DNA from 3 places in the Mesorhizobium loti R88b genome. Region 1 is predicted to be linked to each of the others. Evidence: riboswitches for the same ligand, from Rfam matches in the RefSeq annotation. Region 1 holds a riboswitch; each other region holds the start of a gene.

Region 1 (10,192 bases):
GTAGGCTGCCGGCCGGCCCGCTCCCAGGGCATGGCGAGGCGCTGCAAAAACGCGGTCAGCCCGAACAGGGTGAGCGTGAGCGCGGCACTGACACCGACGGCGGCCAGCACCAGATCGGGGCGGAAATTGTTCTTGGCGTTGAGCATGTAGATGCCGAGCCCTTTGGCCGCGCCCGCATATTCGGCGAAGATCGCGCCGACCACGGCATAGGTGATGGAGATCCGCAGGCCGGCGAAGAAATAGGGCAGCGCCGAAGGCAGCCGCGCCAGCATGAAGACGCGCCAACGCCCTGCCCCCATGGCGCGCAGCATCTGGCCGATCTCGGCCTCCGTCGCATCGTAACCCTGCACCAGAGCTACCAGCATCGGAAAGAAGGTAACCAGCGCCACCAGCAGTATCTTCGGCATCAGCCCGAAGCCGAACCACAGCACCACCAGTGGCGCGATCGCCACCAGCGGCAAGGTCTGGCTGACGATGAAGACCGGAAACAGCGCGCGCCGCAACGGCCGGAAAAAATCGACCAGCATCGATAGAACGAAGGCGGCGCTCAACGAACAGGCAAAGCCGATCAGCGTGGCGCCGATGGTGGGAATGGCGTTGTCAATCAGCGCCTCACGATTGAGCATCGCCTGTTGGAAGACGCGTGACGGCGCCGGCAGGATCGTCGGCTTGATGCCGGAATAGGTCGCGTAGAGTTCCCACGCCACAAGGAGCAATCCAACCGAGAGGACAGCGGGTATTGCCTTGGCAAGGGAACCCGCGAGCGGGCGCAACGCGACTGATGATGAGACCACGGGGATAACCTTTGACGGGTCGCGCGCAAGCGCGGCCGGCTAGACAGCCGACGGGCTATTGGCCGAGACCGTGACGTCGAGGGTTACGTGGCCGGCCCCCGGCCCGAAGCGGCAGAAGGCCTCATTCAGCGCCGAAAAGATCGCGCCCGTATCGCCGCGCAGTTTGGTGCAAAAATTCTTGGAGCGATCGTAGACGCCGGACTGCTTCAGGAAATCGATGCAGCCATAGATCTCGTCCATGTGGTCGCCGGTGCCCATCACATAAAGCGAGAACTGCGCCGCGGCCGGCTGGCCGGTGGCAGCAGCATTGCGCACGGCGGTGATGGCGGCTTCCTTGCGCGGGCCAAGCGGCCCGACAGGCCCGCCAAGCGTATCGGTGCGGCAGATCGGATCGTCCGGCTCGCCCGGGCAGCCGCGCGAAATGGTTGCCGACAGCACGCAATGCTTGCCGCTGCGCGCCGCCGCCACGAACAGGTCGCGCAAAGCCGGGAACAACACTTCGGGCGGGCCGACCAGCAAGGTCGAGATGTCGTCGGTCTCGATCCTGAGCCTGTCCCGCCAGGGATCGAGCGCACCGAGCGCGCCAAGGATGACGCCGACGAAATCGTCGGCCATGGGATATAGGGAAATCTGTGCGCCTGAAAACATCGCCCGCCTCGCTCCGCTGGTATTACCCAGATCAGCTTCTAGGGTCTGTGGGCTTGCCGCCCCCGTCTCAGCCCCGACCGTACGGAGCACCCCTGTGGATGGGCGCGTTAAAGCACCATTCGGTCGATCGGGAAAGCATTTTTTTCAAGCCTCTATGCCAAAAGCATTGCGCCAGGTCTGACGTTGGACGCGAACCGGGCACCGCCTCAGGACGTCGAATTTTATCGGGAACCTTCATCGACCCGAGAGGTTGTCTCACCAGTCGCGAAGCGACGAATTCACAGAAATGGAGACAGACCATGTTCATGAAAATCCTCGCAGCTTCGGCTTTCACCGTTGCTCTTGCCACGTCCGCCATGGCGCAAAGCACAGGCGCGAACGGCACTGATGGAAGCAGCGGCGGGAGCGGCAAGTCCGTGACGGTAGACCCGGCCACCCCTGCTTCGCCCAACACAGTCGACCCCAACAACGTTGACTCGTCGGCGACCAACAGCACGAACACTGCGCCTGGTGACATGAATTCCAATGCGGACAAGAATTGTCCGACCAACCCGCAGGGCGCGCAGTCCGATGCCAACGGCAATGCGACGGCGCCAACCGTGAATGACAACAACTGCGGCAAGTAAGCTTGGTGCCAAGCGCAAAAAAGCCGCGGAGCATTTGCTCCGCGGCTTTTTGTTAACAGGACAGCTGTGCCAGGTCACAGCCCTGCGATCAGTTTAGATGTTACGACACCGCCTTCTCGCGAACCGGCAACTTCCAGCCCGGCCTGACGAAATGGCAGGTGTAGCCGTTGGGATATTTCTCCAGATAGTCCTGGTGCTCTGGCTCGGCCTCCCAGAAGGGGCCGGCCGCCGCGACTTCGGTGACGACCTTGCCGGGCCATAGGCCGGAGGCATCGACATCGGCGATGGTGTCTTCGGCAACGCGCTTTTGCTCGTCGCTGGTGTAGTAGATTGCCGAGCGGTAGCTCATCCCGACATCGTTGCCCTGGCGGTTGCGCGTCGTCGGATCGTGGATCTGGAAAAAGCGCTCCAGCAGCGTGCGAAAGCTGATCACCGCCGGATCGAAATTGATCTCGATGGCTTCGGCATGACTGCCGTGGTTGCGGTAGGTGGCGTTGGGCACATCACCCCCGCTATAGCCGACGCGGGTGGAGATGACGCCGGGATAGCGCCGTATCAGATCCTGCATGCCCCAGAAACAGCCACCGGCAAGCACTGCGCGTTCGGTCGAAGTCGCCATGTCACGTCTCCTCACAAAGCAATTCCAGCTGTGTATCGGTTTCCCGTCCGGAATTCGCAAACAAAATTGGATCTTTCCATAAATGGGCATTGTCGCCTGTTTCGTCCAGTCGCCCCGAAACGCGGCGGCCCGGCGATCATGCGGGAAGGAACGATCATGACGCGAGACGGGATTGAACCGTGCGCTGACTTCAGCTGCCCGGATCCCGGGTCCCGCTGTCTATCGCAGCCGGCAGGTTGCGCACACCAGGTGGAATGGCGGCAAAACTGATTGGCACAGGCGGCGCTTCGCGCGACCAGTTGAAAAGAACGGTCTTGACCGGAACGTTGCCCAGCCATGCCCGCAGCCGCGGCGGCACGCCGCGCCCCGACCAGACCATAAGCATGCCGTGATCAAGCAGCCGCTGCCTCGTTATCCAGGGTGCGAACCGCATGTTGAGGTCGGTGAAGATCGACGGCTTGTCATAGGCATCGAGGCCGGCCAGCATGGCGAGATTGGTATCGCCGCCGACGATGTCGAGCCGGCCGGGCGCCGCCGCGTGCCAGACCGCTTCGGCCTCGTCCGAGATCGGCTGCGCCGGCCAGCAGACGGCGTCCATGCGCCCTCGCAGATTGCAGTCCGTCCAGCGGATGGCCGCATAGGCGCCTGACATGGTGACGATGCAGATGAAGGCGCAGATTGCCAGCTTGCGCATTTCGGAGGCACCGAGCCGGTGGCCAACCACGGCCAGCACCACGACACCGACAAGATTGTACATCGGCGCGCCCCAGGCCTCGCCGGTGCCGGTGATCAACGAGGCCGCCATGACGAGCACCGCCGGCCCAATTCCCATCCACAGGAGGTAGACGAGCGTGCCGCGCTCGACAGGCCTTTCAGGGGCCGGCGAACGTCGCAGCAGCCCTGATATTGCCAACACCAGGAGAAAGCCGGAGAGCCCGGCCAGTTGGACACCGATATAATAAAGGCGCGCACGGTGCTCGGTGACCCATGCATCGCGGTCGGCGAAATAAGTCAGCGGCAGGAAGTCGAGGCGGTAGAGCGCGATGGCCAGCGGCGCGGCGACGGCGAGAAAAACGACAAGGCCTAGCCATGGCCACGGCGTCGCGAGCCGGCTGCGCGCTCGCGCGTCGGACAGCAGCCAGAGAGCGCCGAACACAAGCAGCAAGCCGGTGGAGAACTTGGCATAGAGCCCGACGCCCGACACCAGCCCGAGCGCCAGCCACCAACCAGGCCCGCTCCCACGGCCGGCGCGCCACAACAGCCAGCAGATGGCCGCCCAGAACGGCATCTGCGCATAATCATGATTGAATTGCGGGGTGGGCCAGCCAAAAAAATAGACCGACGGCATCAACAGCACGGCGGCCAGCGCGCGATTTTGCCCGAGCATGTCGCGGGCCAGCAGATAGACCAGGATGAAAGTTGAGGAGATCGTCAACTGGGCGAGCAGATATTGCGGCCAGCGAAACGACCCCGTCAGGAGATGGCTGATCTCGAGCAGCCAGCCGGGGAGCTGCGGATGCTTGTAGGTCAAAAGCACCCATTCGCGGCCCCACATGAAGCCTTCCACGACATCGCCGGGCGGTGCCGGATCGACCAGCGCCGGCACCAGCGTCCAGCAAAAAATCTGTGCAAGGCACAAAAGCGCCAGCAAATACAAGGGATGACGAAGCAGGACAGCCCAGGCCGATGGCGAGTCAACACCGGAAGCAGGCAGTCCTGCCGGCATCCAACCATCCATGGAGTCATCTATTCCGGCCATGCGGCGCTTAAACCACATCGTCCGGTTTTCCGAATAGTGCCGATATCAAAGCTTACGAAAATGTATACTTGCACCGCCATTGCGGGGCCAAGATTGAGCACGACATTCGCCGCTTCCTGCCATGCTCAGGCAGACAGCCTGTGTCACCCCCTGTCCCCCAAGTCTCTGGATCCATCATGCGTCACCAGCACGCCGTCATTCACTACCGCGCGCTCGACTTCTGGATGGCGCGTGCGGCCGTCCTCGTCATCATCTGCCTGCAGCTTCTCGTCATCAACAACCTCTCCTTCGGGCCGCGCTGGCTGGCCCCGGCGCTCGAGGCCGCGCTGCTGTTGCCCCTATCGGTGGCGACCGCCTGGACACAGGCCGCCACCAGAAAGGCGGTCGAGGATCACGAATGGCATGCGATCGGCCAGTTTCGCGTCATGATCCGCCGGACGGCCTTGACCATGACCGCGATCATCAGCGTCATGAATTGCGGTTCGCTGGTCTTGCTGGTGCGAGCGTTGCTGGAGGGCCATGCCGGCAACAGCGGCACGACACTGCTGATTGATGCCCTCAACATCTGGGTCACCAACGTTATCGTCTTCGCCTTGTGGTTCTGGAGCACCGACCGGGGCGGGCCGCCGACCTGTGGCCTCGTCAAGCTGGCGCAGGCCGATTTCCTGTTTGCACAGATGACGTTGAATGACCGCGAGCTTAGCCACTGGCTGCCCGGTTTCGTCGACTATTTCTTCCTCGCCTTCACCAATGCGACGGCGTTTTCGCCGACCGACACCTTGCCGCTCTCCCAGCGCGCCAAGCTGCTGATGATGGCGGAAGCGATGATCTCGCTGCTGACGATCGCGCTGGTCGCTGCCCGCGCCGTCAACATCCTGGCTTAGTGCATGTCGCCCAAAAGTGGCCCCGGTTTTGGGCGACATGCATGAAAACAAAGACCTAAAGCGCGCCGCAGGAATCCCTTCAGACGCAGCGCGCTTTAGGGTCAAAACGCAAAATAGCCCGTGCGGCGAACCGGAGCGGGCTATTGGGTTGTCTGCGACTGGAGCGCGGGCGGAAGATTCCTCAGTCCGCGCCGAGGTCGCGTTCGAAGACCACCTGGTCGCGCAGCGGAATGCCGTTCACAGCCAAGCCTTCGGGGTAACCGGTCGATGGCCCGAAAGCATCCTGCACGATGCGGCACATCCGAAAGCCCTGCCGCTGGTAAAACCGCAGATTGCCGATATCGGCGGTTGCCGTGGAAACTATCAGGCGCCGGCCGTTGCGCTCGCGGCAGCGGGTGATTGCCGCCGCGACAAGGGCACGCCCCAACCCCTCGCTCTGCCTTGCCGGACGGACCGCAAGGCTCTTGAGCTCGTAGACATCGCCCTCGTCTGTCTCGATGATCTGCACATGGCCGACGATCCTCCCGCCATCGCGCGCGACGAGCACCTCGCCCTGGTCGATATATCTGGAGATCTGCATGGGGGAATCGTCGGCCAGGACAAACAGCGGCCGCAAAGCCTCCCGGTTTCCGTCGTATCGTTCAATAAGCATTCATAAGCCCGGACTGGATCAACGCCACCGCGAGTGCGGCAGCCTTGCACCGGATATAGCAGCGGCCGATCAGGAGCCACAAACGCAAAAAAGCCCGCCCCGGCGTGAGCCGAGGCGGGCTTTAACTCGATCGAGCTGTCACATGCAGTTTCCCGACAGTTCAAGGTCTCGAACTAGTCCTCCGGGGCTGGCCTGAACTTGCGCACGATCACCTCGAACAGAATATCCGATATCCACATGGCGCAGACGCCGATGAGAAAGGCCGCCGCCAGCGTTGTCGTGTCGTCATTGGCCAGCGGCAGGCCGGTGGCGCGGGAATACTGGACCACGGGCAGCGTCAGATAAGCGGCGGCGAGCGCGCCGCAGATCGGTGACGCCACCATTTCGCGCAGCTTGTAGCGGTGCCGCGACAGGGCGCGCAGGACACCGCCGGCAAGGCCGGCGACGACGACCGGTCCCTTGATGCCGAGCAGATCGAAGAGGTCGTGCATCACTTCATCGTCCTTGCAATCAGGAAACCAAAGACCGATCCGGCGCCGAAAATGACCAGCCCGGCGAGCAGCATGGCCGAGTCCAGCGGAAGTGCCACGACCGTCATGGCTTCCACCCGCACAGTTTTTCGCCCTTGCGGTTATGCGCCAGCAGCGCCTTGACCTCGGCGTCCGACAGCGCATCGACCGCGGCCGTGGACAGGCGCAGCGGACGCGGCAACTCTACTGGATCACCTTGATGTCCGCCCCGCACGGCACTCACGGGGGGCGGGCTCCATGAAAAAAGCCCCGCGAAAGCGAGGCTTGGAGTGTCTGGTCTGTTGCGGGGTGGCGATGGCCTGACGGGACGGGCGCGCCGGCCAACTTGGCCAACCACGTCGGCCATAAAACAGCACTCAAATTCCGAAATTTTCGTCGACGAACATCTCGGAAAATTTCTGTGGAGACAGTGTTACGTCGTTATCGTGAGCGATTTCGAGATTCCTTGCCCATAGCTTCGTATTTCCGCCGGTAATCCCTCGGACACGACAATCCTTGAAGGAAATACGCCAGTCAACCTCAAAGGTTAACAGGAGTTCCGGGGGGGCAAGCCTTTTGCCTTGGCTACAAGCTGGCCCATGATGTGCCAATAGACCTCCAGGTCCGACAATTCCAAGTTCTCGAATTCATCTTTCCCGTTCAGGAAAAGCGGTATTTTGTAGCCGACGCATTGATCATAGGCAGGCTCGCCGCCACCTGTCTCTCGCCATTCCGCATAAACACTAGAAGCCAATGCCGCATCTGGGTTTTCTTTAAGTTCGACATCATGGAAAGTCTTGATATTAGCAGGTATCTCGAGCGCCTCGCCGGTACCGGGTTCAAACATCAAAATCCCCGGTTCACCTTCTTCGATCCTTCCTTTGTCGACCGCGAAGGTTCTTCCCAGCCAATCATAACCGAAGCACGTAATTCGCCCAGCAAACTCCGAGAAAGCCAGGCCGACCCTCGCGTTCCAGGCTCCTACATCTTGCGCAGAGACAATTCTATACAAGCCATGATTGAACGAGGCTCCGCCAAAATCTGCCAGCAACTCGTTCAATCCAGGGATATCGCTAGCAAGATTGACAGTGCCTGGTCTACGCCCCGGGTCCACAGAAAAATTTCTACGAAATGTCTCGAACACTAGCGATCTCCGATCGTAATCTTGGTGATTCTCGTTCCGTGCGGCAGGTGCTTTATTCGGTGATGTATCTGAGGTCCCAAACTGCGATTGACGCTTCTATCCAGTATAGCCATGTTGGATATCCCTTCGGACCCTCCCAGTTGCAAATCGTGCACATGATCCACGTCATTGCCGGTCGGCACTTCGTTGCCGGCCCGTTTATAGGTGGTGCTGGCCGACGTCTTCGCACGAACCGAAGGGCTAACAATCTTATCAACCTGATTCAATGCCGCGACTTTAAGGTCAGCCGCTGCTCTTTGAATCGCGGTCCAATGAGGCATATACACAAGATGCAGGACGTGGCCGTCAGCGATGTCGCCAGTTGTCCCGGCGTCAGCAGTGACTTCATCGACTCCCTGACGGTGACCAGGGATTTCACCCGCCCCCGGGACATACCCGTCGTGGCTCGCTTGTCCGGCGGGCAACATTTCGGCATCTCTTCTGGTGGAGATTTTTGCATCGGCGGAACGCTCGGCAAGCCTCGCCAACACTTGCCGGCCAATGGCACCGAGGCCCTCGGCTAAAACATTGCCGCCCGCCCCCAAGAGCGCGCCAGTGCCGATGTCGCGCAGGATATCCCGGCCGTTGAGTGCCGCATCGACACCGCCGAACACCGCGCCATCGGCAGCCATGCCAGCGCTTCGCGCGACGAGCCCTGGCAGACCCTCCAGGGCTTCGGCTCCGAACTTCCCCGTGAAGGTAAGGGCATGGCCGGTGGCGAATGCGCCGAGCAGTTTCGCGGCCGAGCCAGCCGAGCCGGCACGATCCTCCGCGTCCTCGCTTTCGGCTTGTTCGGCCGCCAGCAACTCGTCGTAGCTCTTGTCGGAGAAGAGCCAATTCATCCCCGCGGCGAACTTGTCGGCCTGATCGAATGTCGCGCCGTTGGCCACGAGCCTGACGCTGTCGTTCACTGCCGCAATCGGCTTTTGCCACCATGAGCCGGCATTGAACCGCACCCGTGCAGGGTGCTGGGCCATCTCGATCAAGCTAGCCTCGAGGACCTTTCCCTGGGCTTCCAGCTCCGCCGGCGTGATCTTCGGGTTGTTTGCCGCGTTTTGGCGCAACCGATCCAGGGCGGACTGGAAAACCTGTCCGGCCAAGACGAAGCGCGCCTTCGGGTCGCGCACGGCCTTGAGAACCTCGCTCAGGTCGATGATGCGCTGCTGCAACGGCACGCTCTCATCGACGTATCTCGCCCCGAGGCTGTCCGAGAGCGCCTGGGGAACCGCCAAAACCCTGCCGAAGCCCATCTGCTGCTGAGCAGCCCTGGCCCAAGTGATGGCGGCTTGAAAATCCTGGGGTGTTGAGACCTTGCTCCAGTCCGGAGCCTCGCCCGGGAATATCTGGCTGATGTAGGCGACAGGATCGGCATCGCGGGCGCCCAGGATCAGCTGAGCGGCGCCGGCTCTTATTTCATATCGTTCACGCTCTTCCGGCGAGCCGTTGGGGCCAGGTTCGAAATCCCGAAGCTCGGCATGTATCGCCTGGTTCGGCGCCCGATACATGTCGAAGAAAGACTTGGCGACGCCGGCCGTTGTCCTGAACTGATCGAAACGCTTCGAACCCTCTTCGGCACCGTAGATGTTGACGAAATCCTGTGCGGTTGGTTGCTCATCGGGATATTCGCCAGTCGCCGCGATGACAGCCGGCGCGTTCTGCTCCGCAAGCTGAACCCTCGCACGCGCGCCGACGAACTGGGCCGCAGTCGCGGTGTTGGCCGGATCCTTTAGCGCTGCGGCATCCCCAGGCTTCAGGTAGGTAATGGCATTGAGCGGGATGGCTGTCTTGTCATCCAGCGTCGTCGAGCCGCTTCCGTCGATTGCGACGCGGTCACCCCTCCTCGCAGACATGGCAGCAGCGGCGGCCTGTACATCGGCGCTGGTGATCCCCCAGAACCCCGATCCCTCCTGCGTCGCCGCTCCACGCTGACCGGCGAGCCTGGTGAGCAGGTCGTCCGCGAGGGAATTCGATTGCGGCGGCTGCGCGCCGAGCATCGGCTGCCGCTGCATCGCCGCTCCGGCAAATGGCCCTGTCGCATCTGCGTACATCCCGCCCTGCGGCGGGCGTCGGAATGTGGTTTCGGTGAAAATGGTCAAGTGCTTTGCACCGTTGGTTGCGCGCGCGGACACGCTCCTTGCGGAGCGCGATCGAGAAGCCCGAGGGTGGATCGGCGGATTGTTGGTGGGGTCGCGGTCTTCAAAGGATCCAGCGTTCACGGACCGCTAGTGGCCGGCCGAACCGGCTAGTGCATGTCGGGAAGCGGGCCGCGGCGATGCAGCTGCCGCTGCGCCGTGCGTCGCGTGCCAACCATGCGCGTCGTCTCGTCGCCCGCCGAAACCGGCTCGCGGTCTGTCGCCAACAGGCGATTCCTGGAGATTGGAGACAGCATCGCCCGCATTGAGCCGACGCTGGGCGAGCTGAAGAGGGCTGGTCGCCATCTAGTTATTCCCTGCCCATGGAGCCCGCAGGGGCGAGTTGCCGAAGATCACCGACCGGCCCGCGATGGCGCTGGAGCCGG
Region 2 (10,192 bases), 3.6 Mb from region 1:
GACGCGAGCGTTATCATAGCTATCGAGAACGGCATCGATCACCTGCGGGCAATGCGCAGCCATTTCGTCGAGCATGACCTGCGCCTTGAAGCAGAAGATGCCGGCGTTCCAGAAGAAACGTTTGGACGCGACATAAGATTTGGCAGTCTCGGCGTTCGGTTTCTCGACGAACCGGACAACTTTCTCACCGTCGGCCTCGATGTAGCCGAATGCGGTGTCTGGCCTATCCGGGGTTATGCCCAAGGTTGCAATACGCCCCTGCTGCGCCTGTTCGATTGCCCGGTTCATGGCGGTTTGAAATGCGGGCAGATCACCAATCATATGGTCGGCGGGAAAAACACACAGAACAGCATCGGGACCCTGTGTTGCCTTGGCATGGACGGTTGCCGCAGCGACGGCGGCGGCGGTATCCCGACCCTCAGGCTCAAGCAGAAAGGTGCGTGGCAAAACAACGGAATCCAGCTCGTCGAAAACGTCTTTCGTAAGGAAGAGGTGCCCCGTGGACGTCACGGTAACAAGCTCCACGACATGCTGCATCGAAGCGGCGCGCAACACGGTGTGCTGGATGAGCGAAAGTCCATCCGCCACCTTGAGGAAAGGTTTGGGGTGCGATTGCCTTGAGGCGGGCCAGAGCCGCGAACCAGCTCCACCGCTGATGATGACCGGAACCACTTTCATCAAAGGTCCTCTATCTCGTCTGTAAGCGCGAACGCATGTGCCCCTTGCAGCGTCGAGGCGACGATCGCCATGGCCCTGCTCTCGGTCGAAGCTTCCGAGTAGCAGCGCAGTTCCGGGGCATTGCCGGAAGGCCGCAGATGTATGATCTCACCTGAAAGCATCCGCGCCCTGAGGCCATCGGTTTTGTCAATTTCGGCGACGGTCCCGAACGAGGCAAGAAAGTGCTGCAGTGCGTTCCGGCTTGCGAGATGATCCATCAATCTGCGCGAACTTTCCGCGGGGAAGTTCTGAAGCCGGTCACTGACGCACACAGGAAGATTCCAAAGCCCGCGCAGTCGCGACAGCTTCTTTTTTGTCGACGCCATGGTACTGAGCACGGCCAAAATCGGGAGGAATGAGTCCCGCGTCGGCAGTGCAGTCAATGTCTTCCCATTCACCACACAATCCGAGCCCAGCAGAACACCACCATTGGCCTCAAAGCCGACGATGACGCCGCCGGCGCCGTGTAATGCTTCCATTGCTTCAATGACAAATGGAGACCCGACTTTCGTCCTCTGGACCGCGAAACCAAAGGCCTTCGAAATTCCCGAATTGGAGGTCACTGGCGTCACGATCGTGTCTGCCTTCAGGAAAAGAGCCGTTGCAAGCCCAACCAGGTCGCCGCGAAGAAGATCGCCATTTTCATCAGCGATGAGTGGCCGATCAGCGTCCGCATCGGTCGACACGATGGCATCGAGACCGAATTCGCGGACCCACTTCTTCAATTTTGCGATTGTTGCTGCGTCCACGGCTTCGGTATCGACAGGTACGAAGGTCCCGGTTTTCCCGACGGCGACCACGCTGGCACCGAGCGATCGAAGAACCTGTACCAACAGTTCCGCCGCGACCGAACTGTGCTGATAGACACCAAGTCTCATGCCGGAAAGTGAGCCCGGCTCCAGCATGTCATGGGCGCGCTCTCGATAAGAGGCGATCGCTTCTTCACGGTGCATAGGCCACGTCGTTCCCAAACAAGCCGTTGGTAAGCAATACGCAATTGATCTTTCGGCTACAAAGCGCGTAATCGCGGCCTCATCCGCCTTGCTGATTTCACCATTCGGGCCATAAAATTTGATGCCATTGCGATCGGCTGGAATGTGCGACCCGGTGACCATAAGAGCCGCCGCGCCGTGTTTGCATGCATATAGTGCCAGGGCAGGCGTGGGTATGGTGCCGCAATCGATCGGCTGGAAACCATTTGCGGCCAACGCCGCCATGCAATTGTTGGCTATCGCCTGACTGCTGTCACGTAGGTCGCGGCCTATGAAGACTGAACTATTCGGCTGAACCCGGCTGGAAATCAAACGCCAAGCGAAAGCTTCGGTATAAAGTCCGCTGGCCTTGCCGACCAATTCCGAAGCCAAACCTCGAACGCCGCTTGACCCGAATTTCATGATTTCGCTTTGCTAGTGGACAGGCAGGGTGGGGTAATGTTGCAACGGGCTAGTACTTTCTACTGCAAGCGCCATCGTTCTCAGGCACCTGCTGTTCAGGTATGCGGTCTCTACAACACGGTGTGGCGTAAGGACCCCTCAGAGTTCCGCCGAACAGCAGGGCATCCACTGGCACAGGGGCATCCACAGTTCTCCTTCTAATGGAATCTTTTGGCGCGCTCATCTAATGATCAAGGAAGTGGAGTGATCGATCGGTGCCTGCCGGTATTTCGCTATGCATCATCATGACAGGTCCGTAAACTTGGTTGTTTGGATGGAACGCATCCATGGCATGGATAGGGCTAGAAAGCCGTCTCGATCAGCGCAATGGACCCTGTGATTCTTGGGTAATGGATTAAGGTCAGCCAGAGCGCTCGCCGACCATGGCGTCGCCTAGGGCGCTGGGCCCAAGCAGGAACCGATGCTTGGATCAGTTGGGGCGACGATCAGCGCCGACAATGTCTTGGCTTGCGACGCCTTCAGAAAGTTGTTTCTGGAATTGCGTTCGATCAAGGCCCAGCGCAAAACCTTGATGCAGTCGTCGCCGCCGCAATCTTCGCCTTCGGCTTTGTCTACATCCATCCGTTCGAGGATGGAAACGGCCGCATTCACCGCTACCTGATCCACCACGTCCTTGCCATGCACCGCTTCAATCGCCGGGAGTGGTGTCCCGTATCGGCCGCGATCCTGGACCAGATCGACGAGTACAGGCGCGTGCTGGAGAGCAATTCGAAGCGCCTTCTGCCATTGGTCGAATGGGAACCGACGCCGCAATTCAACGTGCTGAATGACACCGGGGATTTCTACCGATACTTCGATGCAACCCCGCACGCCGAATTTCTTTATGCCTGCGTTCGGCGGACGATCGAACGGTACCTTTGACGAAACAGCTTTTCTGCAGCGCTACGATCAATTCCGGCAATAGGTGAATGCCTTTATCGACATGCCCGAGCGGCTGATCGATCTGCTCTTCCGTCTCCAACCAGAATGGTGGCCCCTCTCGAGCCGCGCCCTCGGAAAGGAATTCCCACCAATGACGAGGCGCGGCGGCTCGAGGCGATCTATGCGCAGACCAGAAAACGGCAAACCACGAGGCAGAAGCCTTTCACTGGACTGCCGGTCGACCCTTGCGTTGTCGCCGAAACTCGGGACGTCATGTTCTGGGGCAAACCGGACAAGCCGAAGGTGTGTCGGGAATGCTGCTGCGCCACGGCAGTGATTTCTGCATCGTCTATACGCCTATATACGCAGTGCCGGCGTCAGCCCCCCAGCGGTCGAAGATACGCGACAAGTCGCGTGCAAAGTCATCTTGGGGACGCTGACAACAAGGTACGTGGGCTCAATCGCGTCCACCCCATTCACAAAACCGGCTCCGTGGAGTAGTGGGAACGCAGAGAAATCTCCGGTCGCAGCCTTACCCGGTCAAAACAAGGACTCAAACCATGAATGCCCTCGTCATCTGCTCCGGCGGATTGGACTCTGTTTCGCTCGCTCACAAGGTGGCGACCGAGCAGAAACTCATTGGCCTGCTTTCGTTCGATTACGGCCAGAGGCACAAAAAGGAACTCGGCTTTGCCGCTATCTGCGCCAAGCGGCTGGGTGTTCCGCACCAGATCGTCGATATCCGCGATGTTGGCCGGAACCTGAGCGGCTCGGCGCTGACTGATAATGTGGACGTGCCCGACGGGCACTATGCCGAAGACTCCATGAGGATCACGGTGGTGCCGAATAGGAACGCCATCATGCTGGCCATCGCCTTCGGGGTTGCCGCCGCGCAGAAGGCCGATGCGGTGGCCACTGCCGTCCACGGCGGAGATCATTTCATCTATCCCGATTGCCGGCCCGCTTTTATCGACGCCTTTCAGACGATGCAGAACCATGCGCTCGCAGGCTACGCCGATATCCGCCTGTACGCTCCGTATGTGAATATGTCGAAGGCCGACATCGTCAGCGAGGGGGCAAAGTACGCCACGCCGTTCGAGGCGACGTGGTCCTGCTACAAGGGCGGTGCACGTCATTGCGGTCGCTGCGGGACATGCGTCGAACGGCGCGAAGCATTCGATCTGGCCGGCATCACCGACCCGACAGATTATGGGGACGCAGACTTCTGGCTCCACGCTATCCAGACAAGGAGCGCGTAATGTTCCACATTACCAAAGAGTTCCACTTCTCGGCCTCGCATCAGCTCACCTCCTTGCCACCAGGTCATCAGTGCGCACGTCTGCACGGCCACAACTACATCGTCGTAGTGGAGCTTTCAGGTGGCGAACTGGACGAACACGGCTTTGTGCGCGACTACCAAGATCTGGCGGCGTTCAAGCACTACATCGATGGGACCTTCGACCATCGGCATCTTAACGACGTGCTTGGGCATGACCATGCCACAGCGGAATACCTGGCCAGGCACTTCTACGACTGGTGCAAGGTGCGGCTACCCGAAACCTCCGCCGTGCGGGTGAGCGAGACGCCGAAAACCTGGGCGGAATACCGACCATGACTTGCGCGTTGCATCCCGGAATCCGGGTGAGCGAGATTTTTGGGCCGACCATTCAGGGCGAAGGCGTGCTGATCGGCTTGCCGACGGTGTTCGTAAGAACCGGCGGGTGCGATTATCGCTGTTCCTGGTGCGACAGCCTGCATGCGGTGGACCGTCGCTTCCGCCATGATTGGGAGATGATGTCTCCCGACGCGGTTTGGCAAAAGGTCATTGCGCTTTCCGGCGGTCAGCCCGTGATGGTATCGCTGTCGGGCGGCAATCCGGCCATCCAGCCGCTTAGCCAGTTGATCGACCGCGGGCATGGTGAGGGCTACCGTTTTGCATTGGAAACCCAAGGCTCGGTGTCTAAGCAATGGTTCGCGGATCTCGACGTGCTGGTACTAAGCCCTAAGCCGCCCTCAAGCGAAATGACGACAGATTGGGCCGCGTTCGACGCCTGCTTAGAGGCGGCGCAGGATAAGCCGCAGATGGCGCTCAAGCTCGTTGTCTTCGACGATGATGACTATGCCTATGCCAAAGACGCCGCGGCGCGCTACCCGCAATTACCCGTCTATCTGCAGCCCGGCAATCACACGCCGCCGCGTCCCGGCGACGAAGACGCGTTCATCGACATGGCCGGTGTGATGAGGCGCATGGAATGGCTGGTTGAAAAGGTGACTCGTGACAGGTGGTTCGAGGCGCGTGTACTGCCGCAGCTTCATGTTCTGCTCTGGGGAAACAGACGGGGCGTCTAGCCGAAGGGGAAGGATTGCCGACGACGAGCAAGACAGACATCTATAGCAATCTCACCCAACTGGGCGGCAGCAGCGTCGTTCCGGAAAGCCCCGAAAATACCGTGCTGGAAAAGGCACCGAATCCGCATGAGGGCTCGCCTTATTGGGGGCGCTTCACCGCTGCTCTGGGGCGTCACTTGCTCTCGATACTAGCATGCTTTTCCGCTGGGTTTGTTTGGTCGTCGATCACCGCTGCGGGACGAATGCGCTTGACAAAATAGCGCCGGCCCATTCAATTCGACGCATTCACCAGGGGAGTCCCGGCAAGGGGCTGAGATACTGCTGGCTTTCGCGGCGCAGTGACCCGTTGAACCTGATCCAGTTCATACTGGCGTAGGGACGGTGCAAGCGCTTTGCGGGAGTTCACGCCCGAAGACCTGTTTTGAACAGGTCGACAAAAGCGTCTTTTCATCCTTCCGGCACAGAACTGGGTCTCCAATGCATGAGCAAAGGAGCCTCAAGATGAATGCCCTCACCCCAGCCGTGTCGACGGGACCGCTGCCCGCCTCACGGAAGATTCACAAGTCCGGCGTCCTCCATCCGCACATCAAGGTGCCGATGCGCGAAATCTCCGTCCATCCGACGGCCGGCGAACCGCCCGTCATCGTCTACGATCCGTCCGGCCCCTATACCGACCCGATTGTCGAAACCAGCATCGAAAATGGCCTTGCCCGGCTTCGTAACGAATGGATCACAGCGCGCGGCGATGTCGAGGCCTATGACGGCCGCCATGTCCGGCCGGAGGACAACGGATTTGCGACCGGCGAGCGCCTGACGCCGGAATTTCTCACTCGCAACCGGCCACTCAGGGCCAAGCAGGGCAAGGCGGTGACCCAGCTCGCCTATGCGCGCGCCGGCATCATCACGCCCGAGATGGAGTTCGTCGCCATCCGCGAAAACCTCGGCCGCGAGATGCTGCGTGGCAAGCTTGAGCGTGACGGCGAAGCCTTCGGCGCGGCGATCCCAGACTTCGTCACGCCGGAATTCGTGCGCGATGAGGTTGCGCGCGGGCGTGCGATCATTCCCGCCAACATCAATCATCCCGAAAGCGAGCCGATGATCATCGGCCGCAATTTCCTGGTGAAGATCAACGCCAATATAGGCAATTCCGCCGTCACCTCCTCGATGGCCGAAGAGGTCGAAAAGATGGTCTGGGCGATCCGCTGGGGCGCCGACACGGTGATGGACCTGTCGACCGGCCGCAACATCCACAACATCCGTGAATGGATCGTACGCAATGCGCCGGTGCCGATCGGCACGGTGCCGCTCTATCAGGCGCTCGAAAAGGTCAACGGCATTGCCGAGGACCTTACCTGGGAGGTCTACCGCGACACACTGATCGAGCAGGCCGAGCAGGGCGTCGACTATTTCACCATCCACGCCGGCATGCGGCTGCACTACATCCCGCTGACTGTCGACCGGGTCACGGGCATCGTCTCGCGCGGCGGTTCGATCATGGCCAAATGGTGCCTGCAGCATCACCGGGAAAGCTTTCTCTACGAGCACTTCGCGGAAATCTGCGACATCTGCCGCGCCTATGACGTGTCCTTCTCGCTTGGCGACGGTCTTCGTCCCGGCTCGATCGCCGACGCCAACGACGCGGCGCAATTCGCCGAGCTGGAAACGCTTGGCGAGCTGACGCAGATCGCCTGGGCCAAGGATTGCCAGGTGATGATCGAGGGGCCTGGCCACGTGCCGATGCACAAGATCAAGGAGAACATGGACAAGCAGCTCGCCGTTTGCGGCGAGGCGCCGTTCTACACGCTTGGACCGCTGACGACCGACATTGCGCCGGGCTATGACCACATCACCTCCGGCATTGGTGCTGCCATGATCGGGTGGTTCGGCACCGCCATGCTCTGCTACGTCACGCCGAAGGAACATCTCGGCCTTCCCGATCGCAACGACGTCAAGATTGGGGTGATCACCTACAAGATCGCCGCCCATGCCGCCGATCTGGCGAAGGGCCATCCGGCGGCGAAAGTCAGGGATGATGCCCTCTCCCGCGCGCGCTTCGAGTTCCGCTGGGAGGACCAGTTCAACCTGTCGCTCGATCCTGAAACCGCGCGGTCCTTCCACGACCAGACCTTGCCCAAGGAGGCGCACAAGGTGGCGCATTTCTGCTCGATGTGCGGGCCGAAATTCTGCTCGATGCGCATTTCCCACGACATCCGCGCCGAGGCACAGAAGGAAGGCATGGCGGCGATGGCGGCGAAATATCGCGCGGGTGGCGATCTCTATGTGCCGGCTGACAAGACCGGCGTAGCACTCATGACAGGGGCGCCGGAGCCGTCATGAGGGTGCTGGTCAAAGGGGCCGGCATCGCCGGCCTCACCGTCGCCTTCGAACTCGCCACGCGCGGCGCGGCGGTGACCGTTGCGGAGACAAGGCATGGCCTCGGCGGCAATGCGTCGTGGTTCGCCGGCGGCATGCTGGCGCCATGGTGCGAGCTCGAAAGCGCCGAGCAACCGGTGCTGGATCTCGGACGCGATGCCGCCGACTGGTGGGAGGCGGCAACGCCCGGGCAGGTGACGCGGGCCGGAACACTGGTCGTGGCCGCGCCGCGCGACGCGGGCGAACTCGACCGGTTCGCCAGCCGCACGTCGGGTCATCGGCGCGTCGATGAGGATGAAATCGCATTGCTGGAGCCCGACCTCGCCGGCCGCTTCCGCCGCGGACTGCTTTTCTCCGACGAAGCCCATCTCGACCCGCGCCAGGCGATGGCGTTACTTCATGACAGGCTGGCGGCGATGGGAGTCGAATTCCACTTCTGCGCCGATGCCCAGGCTGTTTCCGGGTTCGATCGCCAGATCGACTGCACGGGAATAGCGACGGGCGACGACCGGCTGCGTGGCGTTCGTGGCGAGATGCTGATCCTGCGAACGCCTGAAGTCTCGCTGTCACGCCCGGTCCGTCTGCTGCATCCACGCTTTCCGCTCTATGTGGTGCCGCGTGCCGACCACCATTTCATGGTCGGCGCGACGATGATCGAGAGCCAGTCCAGTGGACCGGTCAGGGCGCGTTCGATGATGGAGCTTCTAGGTGCCGCCTATGCCCTCCATCCGGCCTTTGGCGAGGCCGAGATCGTTGAAACCGGTGTCGGCGTTCGTCCGGCCTTTCCCGACAACCTGCCGCGTATCGAGGCACTCGGAAACACGGTCGCGATCAACGGGCTCTATCGCCATGGCTTTCTGCTCGCCCCAGCCATGGCGCGCCAGGCGGCCGAGCTTGTCTTCAGTCACGACAAACCCGCGGAGTTTGCACATGAATCTGATCGTCAACGGCGAACCGCTTGAGACCGCCGCCACATCGCTGGCGGCGCTGCTTGCCGCGCTCGACTATGAAGGCGATTGGCTAGCAACCGCCGTCAACAGCGACCTCGTACACAAAGCCAACCGCGCGGAGTTCCAGTTGAGCGACGGCGACCGGATCGAAATCCTCTCGCCCATGCAGGGAGGCTAGCATGTTCGAACTTTTCGGAACGTCGCTTCCCTCGCGGCTGCTTCTCGGCACGGCTCAGTATCCTTCACCGGCCATCCTTGCCGATGCGGTCAAGGCGTCGGGCACATCGGTGGTGACCGTCTCGTTGCGGCGTGAGATGGCAGGCGGGAGGGCCGGCGAAAAATTCTGGTCGTTGATCCGCGCGCTCGGCACGAGAATCCTTCCCAACACTGCCGGCTGCCACTCCGTCAAGGAAGCGGTCACGACCGCGAAGATGGCGCGCGAAGTGTTCGGCACGAGCTGGATCAAGCTCGAAGTGATCGGCAACCAGGACACGCTGCAACCGGACGTGTTCGGCCTGGTCGAAGCCGCGCGCATCCTGTGCGAGGACGGTTTTACGGTATTTCCCTATACCACCGACGACCTTGTTGTCGCCGAGCGGCTGCTGGAGGCGGGCTGCAAGGTCCTGATGCCGTGGTGCGCACCGATCGGTTCCGCCCTCGGGCCGGTCAACATCATGGCACTGCGTTCGATGCGCGGACACTTCCCGGATGTCCCGCTCATTGTGGATGCGGGGCTCGGACGGCCGTCGCACGCGGCAACCGTCATGGAACTCGGCTTTGACGCCGTGCTGCTGAACACGGCGGTCGCCAGGGCGGCTGATCCGGTCGGCATGGCGCGTGCGTTCGGCAAGGCTGTCGAAGCCGGCCGTGAAGCTTACAGCTCGGGAATGCTCGAACCGCGCGACGTCGCCGTGCCATCGACGCCGACAATTGGCAGAGCCGTTTTTTCATGAAACTCGATCCCTTCTACCTGATCGTCGACAGCGCTGCCTGGATCGAACGGCTGGTCCCACTCGGCGTCAAGCTGGTTCAGCTTCGCATCAAGACCATGGATGAGGCCGGGTTGCGCGCGGAGATCCGCAAGGCAAAGGCCTTGTGCGCCCAAAACCGTTGCCAGCTCATCGTCAACGACCACTGGCGCCTGGCAATCGAGGAAGGCTGCGACTTCGTCCACCTTGGCCAGGAGGATTTGCAGACCGCCGATCGTTCGCGGATTCGGGTAGCCGGCGTGAGGCTCGGACTGAGCACACATGATGATATCGAACTGGAAACGGCGATGGCCGCCGGGCCGGACTATATCGCGCTTGGGCCGATCTATCCGACCATCCTGAAGACGATGAAATGGGCGCCGCAAGGGCTCGAACGGATCAGCGAGTGGAAGCGCCGGGTCGCGCCAATCCCATTGGTCGCCATTGGCGGTCTCAACCCTGACAGGCTCAACGGTGTTTTCGCGGCGGACGCCGATAGCGCGGCAGTGGTCACCGACAT
Region 3 (10,192 bases), 1.9 Mb from region 1:
GGCAGCTTCCCACTGGCCTTTCGGCACCGAGCCGATGGCGGCACGGATGATTTCCGACGTGTAAGCGCCGATGTTGAGCGTGAAGCCGATCAGTGCCGCCGTGAAGGCGTCGAGCAGGATGCCGGCCGACGGCAGGCCGTAGAAGATCAGGAACAGTTGCACCAAAAGCGGCGTGCCGCGGAAGATCCAGACATAGAAGCGCACCAGCGCGACCACCGGCTTCGGTCCGAACAAGCGGCCAAGTGCTGCGCCCAGACCGACCGTCAAGCCGAGGACGAAGGACAGCAGCGTCAACGGCACGGTGAAGATGAGAGCGGCCCAGAGCAGCGAAGGCAGCGACTCCAGCATCAGTTGCAGCCAGTGCGGCACGAAGGACCCTCCAGACTGAAGCAATTCCAGGGAAAGTGTTAACGGTTTTCCGTCCGGAATTGCGTAAAAACAAAGAGTTGGAGCAGTACGCCGTTTCCGTGAAACGGTGAACTGCTCTGGTCAAGGCAGCTTCATCGAAGCGCTAATGCGCCATATCACGACAAAAGCGGCGGGCCGTCAAAGACGGCTCGCCGCTGGGCATGTTGCATAAGACCGGCCGTCGACCGGCCCCGGAAATTACTTCGAAACGTCCTGGCCGAAATAGGTGTCTGCGATCTTCTTGTAGGTGCCGTCGGCCTTGATGTCGGCCAGCGCCTTGTTGATGGCAGCGACCAGTTCCGGATCGCCCTTGCGCACGATGACGCCGGAATAGTCGGCGTTTTCCTCTTGCGCGGCGATCTTCACATTGGCGTCGGGCTTGTGCTTCTTGAAGTCGAGGAAGGACAGGCTGTCATTGATGGTGGCGTCGGCGCGGCCGGTCAAAAGCAGCTGGATCGATTGGTCGAAGCCGTCGGTGCCCACGAGTTCGGCGCCGTTCGTCTCGGCCAGCTTGCCGAAGTTCGAGGTCAGCGACTGCGCCGACTTCTTGCCCTTGAGATCGGCGAAGGTCTTGATGTCGGTGTTGTCGCCGCGCACGATCAGCACTGCCTTGGAGGCGATGTAGGGATCGGAGAAATCATACTTGGCCTTGCGGGCGTCGGTGATGCCGACTTCATTGATGACGGCGTCATAGCGGCTGACGTCGAGACCGGCGATCAGCCCGTCCCACTTGCCTTCGAGGAACTCGGCCTTGACGCCGAGCTTGTCGGCGATCGCCTTGGCGATCTCGACGTCGAAGCCGACCAGAGCGCCGGAGGCATCATGATAGGTGAACGGCGCATAGGTGCCCTCGGTGCCGACCTTAAGCACGCCCGCCTGCTTGATCTGATCGAGATTGGCGCCGGCGTGACCAGCGGTGATCGCCAGGGCCTGCAGCGTTCCGGCGACGATAAGTGACTTGAGCCATTTCATTTTTCTGTGATCCCGTCCTTGGCCGGTTACCCGGCATGTTGTGAGGGCTGGAAAATGGCAGATGCAACCGGAAAAAATAAGGAACTTGATTTCAAAAACATCGTGTTTCTGAAATCAGATTCTCGAAACGCCGTTTCTTGGCGACATTCGAAGTCGTTACTGGCCCGTGCGCACATCGTTCAAGCAAGATGATCCGCCTGGCAACAGCCAGGGAACCATTCCCGCACACCGTACGTTTTGGCTGTTCTAGGGCGCGACGCCGCGATTTCAACCGGTGCCCTGCCGAGTTCGTAACGTCAGTCATATCGCCCCAGGGAGCGCCTCATGATGCAAGACACGGCAGGACGGATCATGGTCCGCGCGGCAATGAAAGCTCCCTACCTTGAACGCGACGAGGAACATCGCCTGGCCCTGCTCTGGAAAGAAGACAAAGACCAGAACGCGTTGCACTGCATCACCGTCGCCCATATGCGGCTGGTCATTTCCATGGCCACCAAATTCCGCCATTACGGTCTGCCGCTCGGCGATCTGATCCAGGAAGGCCATGTCGGCCTGCTCGAAGCTGCCGCCCGCTTCGAGCCCGAGCGCGAGGTGCGGTTCTCGACCTATGCGACGTGGTGGATTCGCGCCTCGATGCAGGATTATATCTTGCGCAACTGGTCGATCGTGCGCGGCGGCACCAGTTCGGCGCAAAAGGCGCTGTTCTTCAATCTCAGGCGCCTGCGTGCCCGGCTGGCGAACGGTGCGGAGCCGCTCTCCAACACGACCCTCTACCGCGAAGTGTCGGTAGCGCTTGGCGTCTCCGAGGCTGATGTGGCGATGATGGATTCACGGCTGTCGGCGCCGGACTCGTCGCTGAACGCGCCGCTTGCCGATGATACGGGTGCAACCGAGCGGATGGACTTCCTGGTCTCGGACGACCCGCTGCCCGATGAGATCGTCGGCGACAAGATCGATGTCGCGCGCCGCTCGCTCTGGCTGAAAGAGGCGCTTCAAGCGCTCAACGCACGAGAACTCAGGATCATCGAGGAGCGCCGGCTGAACGACGAGGGCGCGACGCTCGAATCCCTCGGCGAGACACTGGGCATCTCCAAGGAACGCGTACGCCAGATCGAGGCCCGCGCCATGGAAAAGCTCAAGGTCGCGCTGGTGGCTCAGAACCCGGAATTCATGGCTGCGTAGGCAGGCAGGTTGTGTCCACGGTGCGTTAAAGGGCGCCGCGTGGACGCGGACTACTTGTCGGTGACGATCTTGACCTTGTCGCCGGCCGAAACCGCGGCCCCTGGCGAAAGCGCGTTGAGCACCCGGAACAGGTCGAGCTTGCGATCGACGCCGACCATCTGCGCGGAGAGCGAGCCCATGGTCTGGCCCGGCTGCACGGTGAGCACGCGGATATGCAGCGGCTTCAAGGCCGCCTTTTCTTCAGGGCTGAGGATACGGAACGACCCGCTGACCGAGCGCGCCACCGTATCCAGCGAGGTGCTGGCCGAAGGTGCGGCGGTCAACAGCCGGTAGACCTGGCCGCCGGCGCGGATCACCGCGATGTCGAACTGCCAGCCTTCGGCACCGGCATGGGCCGTCGCCGCCTCATTGCCGTTGATCGTTTCCTGCTTGACAGTGCTGTCGACGAGACCGGCAACCCAGCCGCTTCTGATATAGTCGGTCAGCGCCCGGTTCTTGTCGATCGAAACGCCGTCGAAGCGGATCGCGATGTCGCCCGGCCCGGTCGCCGTCACCGCTGCCGCCGAATTGTCGATGATGAAACCGTCCGGGACCGTGAACGACACACCGAGCCCCGGATGCAGGAAGGTCTCGCCGCGCACATAGCCTTCTTCCGGCGTGTCGCCATAAAGCAGGCCGTCTATGCCGGCCAGGAAGGAATCGCGGTCACGCGTGCCAAAGCCGGGCGCGCCGAACTGGCGGGCGTGGCGCTGCGCCAGATCGATACGCTGCGGCGTGTTGGGGTGCGTCGCCAGGAAGTCGAGGCTGGCGTCGGTGGCACCTGATATCGAGCGGAAATCGGTATAGGCCGACATCGACTGCAGGAAGCGGCCGGCGGCATAGGGATCGTAGCCGGCCTCACCGATCGACTTGATGCCGATGGCATCGGCCTCCAGCTCCTGGTTGCGCGAGAACTGCGCCAGCCTGAGCTTGCCGCGGATCAGAGCCGCCTTGGCGGTCGGGCTGTCGCCCAGCACGTCCGAGACCACCTTGGTCGCCAGGCCTTCCTCGGCTTCGAGCTGCTGCCGTTGCAAGCCGTGATTGGCGGTGACGTGGCCCATCTCATGCGCGATGACGGCGGCGAGTTCGGACGAATCATTGGCCAGCGCCAACAGGCCGCGCGTGATGTAGAGGTAGCCGCCCGGCAGCGCGAAGGCGTTGACGTTGGGCGAATTGAGGATGGTGATGCGATAGGTCTGGGTCGGGTTGGCCGACACCACGGTCAGATTGCCGACGACCTTGGCGACCATGCGCTCGAGCTTGGGATCGGAATACTCGCCGCCATAGGTCGCCAGGATGCGCGGGTGCTGCGCCTTGGCCATCTCGGCGAGCTTGCTGTTGGCGCCGACATTGTCGACCGTGATCGGCTTGTCGGATGGCTGAAAGCCGGATTCCTGCACATCCGGCGGCGTGAACATCTGGCAACTGGCCAGGGCCACAGCAAAGCCGGCCAGGGCGAGAAAGCGCGCCAGCGGGTTCATTCGTACTTTGTCAGCGCCGATCGCCAGAACGGCTTCCTTTCAGGTCCTGGCGCATGACGACGAAAATCCCTTGCGATCTTCGAAGAGTGTCACGCGCCACTTCAAACAGCTACAGCATCCGTCGCACGTCGCTTGGGGCGGACGGCGGATGCTGTAGGCAAATCACGGCCTGCGCAGGACCGGTATTGAGCGGACCTAGCCACACTACTCCAGTCATGGCAAGCAAGCGCCATATCGCCTCGAACCGGTTTGGGCGTAAATTATGTCCGCTTCCGGGCAATATCTCGTGATCCAGCCGTGTGGATGTTTGTGCCAACATAGCGCCGGAACGCCTCCGGACCAGCCCCGTAAAAAAAATCGTCCGCAGTGCCTTTGGCCGCGACGCTACCATTGTCCAGAAACACCACATTCTGGCCGATGCGGCGGGCATCCTCCGGCTGGTGCGTCACGAACAGCACCGTCATGCCGCGTTCTGCATGCAAGCCGGCAACCAGGTCGAGCATATCGTCGCGCAAGGCGGGTCCGAGCGACGCAAAGGGTTCGTCGAGCAACAGCACCGGCCGATCGCGCACCAGCACACGTGCGAGCGCCACACGCTGCCGTTCGCCGCCGGAGAGTTCGCGCGGCAGGCGTTTTTCCTTGCCGGCAAGGCCGGTGCGCGCCAGCGCCCCGGTGATATCAGCGCGGTCGGCCTCGGTCAGCCGCAGCGATGGCGAGCGGCCGAGCCCGACATTCTGCTCGACGGAAAGATGGGCGAAAAGGTTGTTTTCCTGGAACACCATCGACACCGGGCGCACGGCCGGCGGCGCGGCGACGACATTGGCCCCGCCGATCAGCACACGGCCGGACTGAGGTGTCTCGAAGCCGGCGACCAGATTGAGCAGCGTCGACTTCCCCGAGCCGCTCGGCCCCATGACGGCGGTGATTTCCGCCGCGGCGAAGGCGACATCGAAGGTGAGCGGCGCCTCGCCATAGCTGAACGAGACCTTGTCCAGCCGCACCGGAACACCCTTCCTGTCCTTCGTCCCGTCAGACATTGCAGACCTTTTCCCTTCCTAGCCAGTCCGCTGCCAGCACCAGTGCAAGGCAGACCAGGCCAAGCAACAGCGCCAGGCCAGCGGCGTCCTCGGTGCGGTAGCTGCCCATGCGCGAAAGCAGAAGGTAGGGCAAGGTCTGCACGGAATCACTGCCGAACAGCGCGATGACGCCGAGGTCGCCCAGTGACAGCGCCATGGCGAAGGCGAAAGCGGTGGCGAGCGGCCGCCGCAAGGATGGCCAATCGACCAGCCGCAACCTTGCCCAGCCGGAAATGCCGAGCTGCGCACAAAGCCGCTCGTGACGCTCGCTCGCCGCATCATAGGCGGGACGGACGGCGCGCAGCGCGAATGGCATCGCCATCACCGCATTGACGGTGACGACCATGACCGGGGCGATGGCAAAGACATCACCGGCATGGCGGAGCAACAGGAACCAGCCGGCGCCGATGACGATCGGCGGCACGACCAAGACAAAACCTGCGCCGGTATCGGTTGCGTGTTCGAGCAGTGTCTTTGGGCCGGCGCGGCGGCCCAGCGCCAGTGCCCGGCGGGCTATGGTGAGAGCCAGCGACAGCATCACCGAAAGCAGCGCCGACAGGAAGGCGAGTACAGCGCTGGTCAGCGTCGCCTGCCGGACAGTGGCCTCACCGGCCAACCGGCCGAGATCGGCGCCCAAACCGGCGATCACCGTGGCCACCATCGGTCCGACAACGAACAGCAACGCCAGCACGATGAGCGCGGCGTTGAGCGACACCTCGGCTCTGTTGACTGAGAGATAGCGGCGCGGCGCGACCGGCAGGCTGGCATCGCCAATGACATTGGCGCCAAGCCGGGTCAGCGCCAGCACCACGATGAAGGTCAAGGCGATCTGCAGCAATGTCAACGTCACCGCCCGCGCGGGATCGAAGTCGAAGCGCAGCGCCTGGTAGATACCAACCTCCAGCGTCGTCGCGGCCGGTCCGCCACCGAGCGTCAGAACGATGGTGAAGGAGGTGATGCAAAGCATGAAGACCAGCCCGGCAACCCCGGGCAAGGCTGCGCGCAGCGTCGGCCATTCGATCAGCCGGAACGCCGGCCTTGCGCCCATGCCAAGCTGGCTCGCCAACCGCCATTGGTCGGCCTGTATGGTCTGCAGTGCCTCGAGGAACAGCCGTGTTGCCAGTGGCAAATTGAAGAAGACATGGGCGACAAGAATGCCGGACAGACCGTAAATGCCTGGCCAGCCCTGGCCGCCGATGGCACTGAACAGGCCGGCGAAATAGCCGGCGCGGCCGTAGAGCGCCAGGATGCCGAGCGCCGCGACGATCGCCGGCAGCGCCAGCGGCACGGCGAAAAGCTGCAGGATGAAGGCGCGGCCGAAAAAGCGCGGATGCCGCGACAGGGCACGCGCCACGAACAGCGCCGGGATGACTGAAAGGAGGGTCGAGAGCGCGGCTTGCCAGAGCGTGAAGCGGACAACGCGCAGGAGGTAGAAATCCAAGGCGGCCCAGGCGCCCGAAAGGTCATGGGCGCCTTCGACAAGCAACCCGGCAAACGCGCCGCCGATCAGCAATGTGATAGCGGCGAGCGCGATGATGCCGGCGGTGATGCGAGGATCTGTGGGATTCGCCGGCGCCATTGCGTCGTTACTTGCTCATCACCGCCAGCCATTCATCCACCCAGGCCTTGCGGTTGGCGGCAACCTCTTCGGGGCTGAACAGCAAGGTCTTGGTTGGCTTGACCAGTTTGTCGAAGGCCGGGTTGAGCGGCTTGTCGGTCTTGCCGGCCGGGAACATCCAGTTGGTCTCGGGGATCGCGTCCTGAAACTTCGGTCCGGTCATGAAAGCGATGAACTTTTCCGCCAGCGGGTTCTTCGCTCCAGTCGTGGTGATACCGGCGACTTCGATCTGCAGATACTCGCCTTCCTCGAAGGACGCCGCCTGGTAGCGTTGCGTGTTCTCGGCGACCATGTGGTAGGCGGGCGAGGTGGTGTAGGACAGCACCATCGGCGCCTCGCCCTTGGTGAACAGGCCATAGGCCTCGCTCCAGCCCGGCGTTACGGTCAGCACTTTCGTCTTGAGCTTGGCCCAGGCCTCCGGCGCCTTGTCGCCATAGACCGACTTGACCCACAAGAGCAGGCCGAGACCGGGTGTCGAAGTGCGCGGATCCTGGATGACGATCTTGTCGTCGGCGCTGCCTTCGACCAATTCCTTCAGGCTTTTTGGCGGCGTCTTCAGCTTTTCGGTGTCATAGACGACGGCAAAGTAGCCGTAATCAAAGGGAACAAAAGTATCGTCGCTCCAGCCGCCCGGCACGTTGACATCGCTCACCGCGCCATGCGGGGCAAACAGGCCTGACGCCTTGGCATCGGCGGTGAGATTGGTGTCGAGGCCGAGCACGATATCGGCCTTCGTCGATGCCCCTTCCAGCTTGACGCGGTTAAGCAGTGCCACGCCATCGGCGACCGAGACGAACTCGACATCGCAGCCGCATTCGGCCTCGAATTCCTTCTTCACCACGGGGCCGGGACCCCAGTCGGCGGTGAAGCTCTCATAGGTGTAGACGGTGAGCTTGTCCTTGGCCAAGGCCGGCCCGGACAGCACCACGATCATGGCTGAGGCAAGAGAGTATAAAAGCGTGCGCATCGGCGCCTCCTTCGTTCGAATTGAAAGGAATTGAGGCGTCGGACTGTCCGAAACGTCTAATCCCTCCGCCGGTACAAACCGGATCAGGTTCAGCGGGTTGGCGATACTGCCTCTCAGCCGGTCCGCGAAGATCGCAGCCGGCACCCCGTTAGAGCGTTTCGACACATAGGCCCGGCCGACGAACCACGCAAGTGGCAGTTTGCCGGCCTTCCGTTTCGGCTGCCGGGCTGGTAAGGGCCACGGGATATGAGCACATTCACCATCCTGCTTGGCGGCGATCTCATCCGCACGCCCCGGCTCGACCGCCAGGTCGAGAGCACGCGCGTCATCGCCGCCGATGCCGGCATTGGCCATGCGCGGCTGCTCGGCCTTGTGCCGGAACTGTGGGTGGGTGATTTCGATTCAGTGCCGGCCAATCTGCCGGACGCTCTCGCCGCCGTGCCCCGCCAGACCTTTCCGGCGGAGAAGGACAAGACCGATGGCGAACTGGCGATCGCCGCGGCACTTGAACGCGGCGCCACCCGACTGGTGCTGGCGGGCGCGTTCGGCGGCAAGCGTGCCGATCACGCCTTCCTGCATCTGGCGCTCGCCCTGCGGCTGGGCGAGGCCGGAACGGACGTGCTGCTGACCAGCGGCGCCCAGGAAGCTGTACCCCTGCTGGTGGGAAAGGCCCGCTTCGACTATGCCGACGGCACGTTGTTTTCGATCCTCGGCTTTTCCGAACTTGCCGGCCTGACCGTTACAGGCGCCAAATGGCCGCTGAGCAAGGTCGAGGTTGCCTTCGGCTCGTCACTGACCATCTCCAACGAGGTCAAGTTCGACAAGACTGGGGGTCGCCTCGAAATCGCGCTCGGTCACGGTCGCGCCCTGCTACTCGCTCATCCCTTTCCCTTGCCCGAAAGCTGACATGGCCCCGCCCCTTCTCAATCTCGACGGGATAAAGTTGACCTTCGGCGGCACACCACTGCTCGATGGTGCTGCCTTGTCGGCTTCAGCCGGCGACAAGATCGCACTGGTCGGCCGCAACGGCTCTGGCAAGTCGACCCTGCTCAAGATCGCCGCCGGTATGATTGAGCCGCAGGACGGCGAAGTGTTTCGCCAGCCCTCGGCGACCGTCCGCTATCTGCCGCAGATGCCCGACATGGAAGGTTTCGCCACCGTGCGCGCCTATGTCGAGGCCGGGCTCGGGCCCGCCGACGATCCCTACCGCGCCAGCTATCTGATGGAGCATCTCGGCCTGTCGGGCGAGGAGCGGCCGAACGATCTGTCGGGCGGTGAGGCCAGGCGCGCCGCCCTTGCCCGTGTCATGGCGCCGGAGCCTGACATTCTGCTGCTTGATGAGCCGACTAATCATCTTGATTTGTCCGTCATCGAATGGCTTGAAGAAGAGCTCATCCGCACCTCTTCGGCACTGATCGTCATCTCGCACGACCGCCGCTTCCTCGAGCGCGTGTCGCGCGCCACTGTCTGGCTCGACCGTGGCCAGACCCGCCGGCTGGACAAGGGCTTTGGCCATTTCGAGGAGTGGCGCGATCAGGTGCTGGAAGAGGAAGAGCGCGAGCAGCACAAGCTCGGCCGCCAGATCGTGCGTGAAGAGCACTGGCTGCGCTATGGCGTGACGGCGCGGCGCAAGCGCAACATGCGCCGGCTGGGCGAGTTGCAGACCATGCGCAAGAATTTTCGCGGCCATCGCGGCGCCGAGGGTTCTGCGACCATGGTGGCCAGCGATGCTGCCGAATCCGGCAAGCTGGTGATCGAGGCGAGAAACATCGAGAAGAGCTTTGGCGATCTCACCGTGGTCAAGGGCTTCTCGACCCGCATCCAGCGCGGCGACCGTGTTGGCCTCGTCGGCCCCAACGGCGCCGGCAAGACGACGCTTTTGAAGATGCTGACCGGTGAGTTGGCGCCGGACGCGGGCTCGGTGCGGCTCGGCACCAATCTGGAGATCGCCACGCTCGACCAGAAGCGCGAGGCCGTCGACCCGCAGGAGACGCTGGCGCAATACCTCACCGATGGGCGTGGTGAAAACCTCGTCATCAATGGCGAGCAGCGTCATGTCGTCTCCTACATGAAGGATTTTCTGTTCAAGCCGGAGCAGGCCCGCACGCCGGTGCGAGAACTGTCCGGCGGCGAGCGGGCGCGGCTGATCCTGGCGCGTGTGCTGGCGCGGCCGGCGAACCTCCTGGTGCTTGATGAGCCGACCAACGATCTCGACATGGAGACGCTGGAACTCTTGCAGGAACTGGTCGCCGGCTTCGCCGGCACCGTCATCCTGGTCAGCCACGACCGCGACTTTCTCGACCGAACCGTGACCAGTCTGATCGCGCCGGATGGCGACGGGCGCTGGATCGAATATGCCGGCGGCTATTCCGACATGCTGGCACAGCGCGGCGGAACCCGTCTCGACGACCGCAAGGCGCGGGCAAAAGCCGAGGCCGGCGACGCGCCG

The links. A riboswitch is a leader RNA that binds a small molecule or an ion and turns the genes downstream of it on or off. The one in region 1 is predicted to bind thiamine pyrophosphate.
Region 2: linked by a shared signal. The riboswitch ahead of thiC (phosphomethylpyrimidine synthase ThiC) and the one ahead of EB235_RS16935 (YkoF family thiamine/hydroxymethylpyrimidine-binding protein) in region 1 are both predicted to bind thiamine pyrophosphate.
Region 3: linked by a shared signal. The riboswitch ahead of thiB (thiamine ABC transporter substrate binding subunit) and the one ahead of EB235_RS16935 (YkoF family thiamine/hydroxymethylpyrimidine-binding protein) in region 1 are both predicted to bind thiamine pyrophosphate.

Annotation. Positions count from the first base shown of each region.
Region 1 covers NZ_CP033367.1:3,445,011-3,455,202, reverse strand. Annotated here, with positions in the region: gene EB235_RS16940 (ABC transporter permease) at 1-794, opposite strand, end outside; gene EB235_RS16935 (YkoF family thiamine/hydroxymethylpyrimidine-binding protein) at 834-1,442, opposite strand; TPP riboswitch at 1,433-1,546, opposite strand; gene EB235_RS16930 (hypothetical protein) at 1,742-2,068, shown strand; gene msrA (peptide-methionine (S)-S-oxide reductase MsrA) at 2,169-2,687, opposite strand; gene EB235_RS16920 (glycosyltransferase family 39 protein) at 2,878-4,413, opposite strand; gene EB235_RS16915 (hypothetical protein) at 4,623-5,330, shown strand; gene EB235_RS16910 (GNAT family N-acetyltransferase) at 5,512-5,910, opposite strand; gene EB235_RS16905 (hypothetical protein) at 6,156-6,473, opposite strand; gene EB235_RS16900 (T6SS immunity protein Tdi1 domain-containing protein) at 7,039-7,551, opposite strand; gene EB235_RS16895 (hypothetical protein) at 7,635-9,770, opposite strand; gene EB235_RS16890 (hypothetical protein) at 10,113-10,192, opposite strand, start outside.
Region 2 covers NZ_CP033367.1:7,013,774-7,023,965, forward strand. Annotated here, with positions in the region: gene EB235_RS33800 (mannose-1-phosphate guanylyltransferase/mannose-6-phosphate isomerase) at 1-678, opposite strand, end outside; gene EB235_RS33805 (phosphomannomutase) at 678-2,111, opposite strand; gene EB235_RS33810 (Fic family protein) at 2,619-3,032, shown strand; gene queC (7-cyano-7-deazaguanine synthase QueC) at 3,593-4,291, shown strand; gene queD (6-carboxytetrahydropterin synthase QueD) at 4,291-4,647, shown strand; gene queE (7-carboxy-7-deazaguanine synthase QueE) at 4,644-5,381, shown strand; TPP riboswitch at 5,662-5,778, shown strand; gene thiC (phosphomethylpyrimidine synthase ThiC) at 5,883-7,718, shown strand; gene thiO (glycine oxidase ThiO) at 7,715-8,716, shown strand; gene thiS (sulfur carrier protein ThiS) at 8,685-8,882, shown strand; gene EB235_RS33845 (thiazole synthase) at 8,884-9,657, shown strand; gene EB235_RS33850 (thiamine phosphate synthase) at 9,654-10,192, shown strand, end outside.
Region 3 covers NZ_CP033367.1:1,536,293-1,546,484, reverse strand. Annotated here, with positions in the region: gene EB235_RS07505 (amino acid ABC transporter permease) at 1-369, opposite strand, end outside; gene EB235_RS07500 (amino acid ABC transporter substrate-binding protein) at 607-1,380, opposite strand; gene EB235_RS07495 (RNA polymerase factor sigma-32) at 1,705-2,562, shown strand; gene EB235_RS07490 (M48 family metalloprotease) at 2,613-4,082, opposite strand; gene thiQ (thiamine ABC transporter ATP-binding protein) at 4,343-5,119, opposite strand; gene thiP (thiamine/thiamine pyrophosphate ABC transporter permease) at 5,112-6,737, opposite strand; gene thiB (thiamine ABC transporter substrate binding subunit) at 6,745-7,743, opposite strand; TPP riboswitch at 7,787-7,901, opposite strand; gene EB235_RS07470 (thiamine diphosphokinase) at 7,990-8,649, shown strand; gene EB235_RS07465 (ABC-F family ATP-binding cassette domain-containing protein) at 8,651-10,192, shown strand, end outside.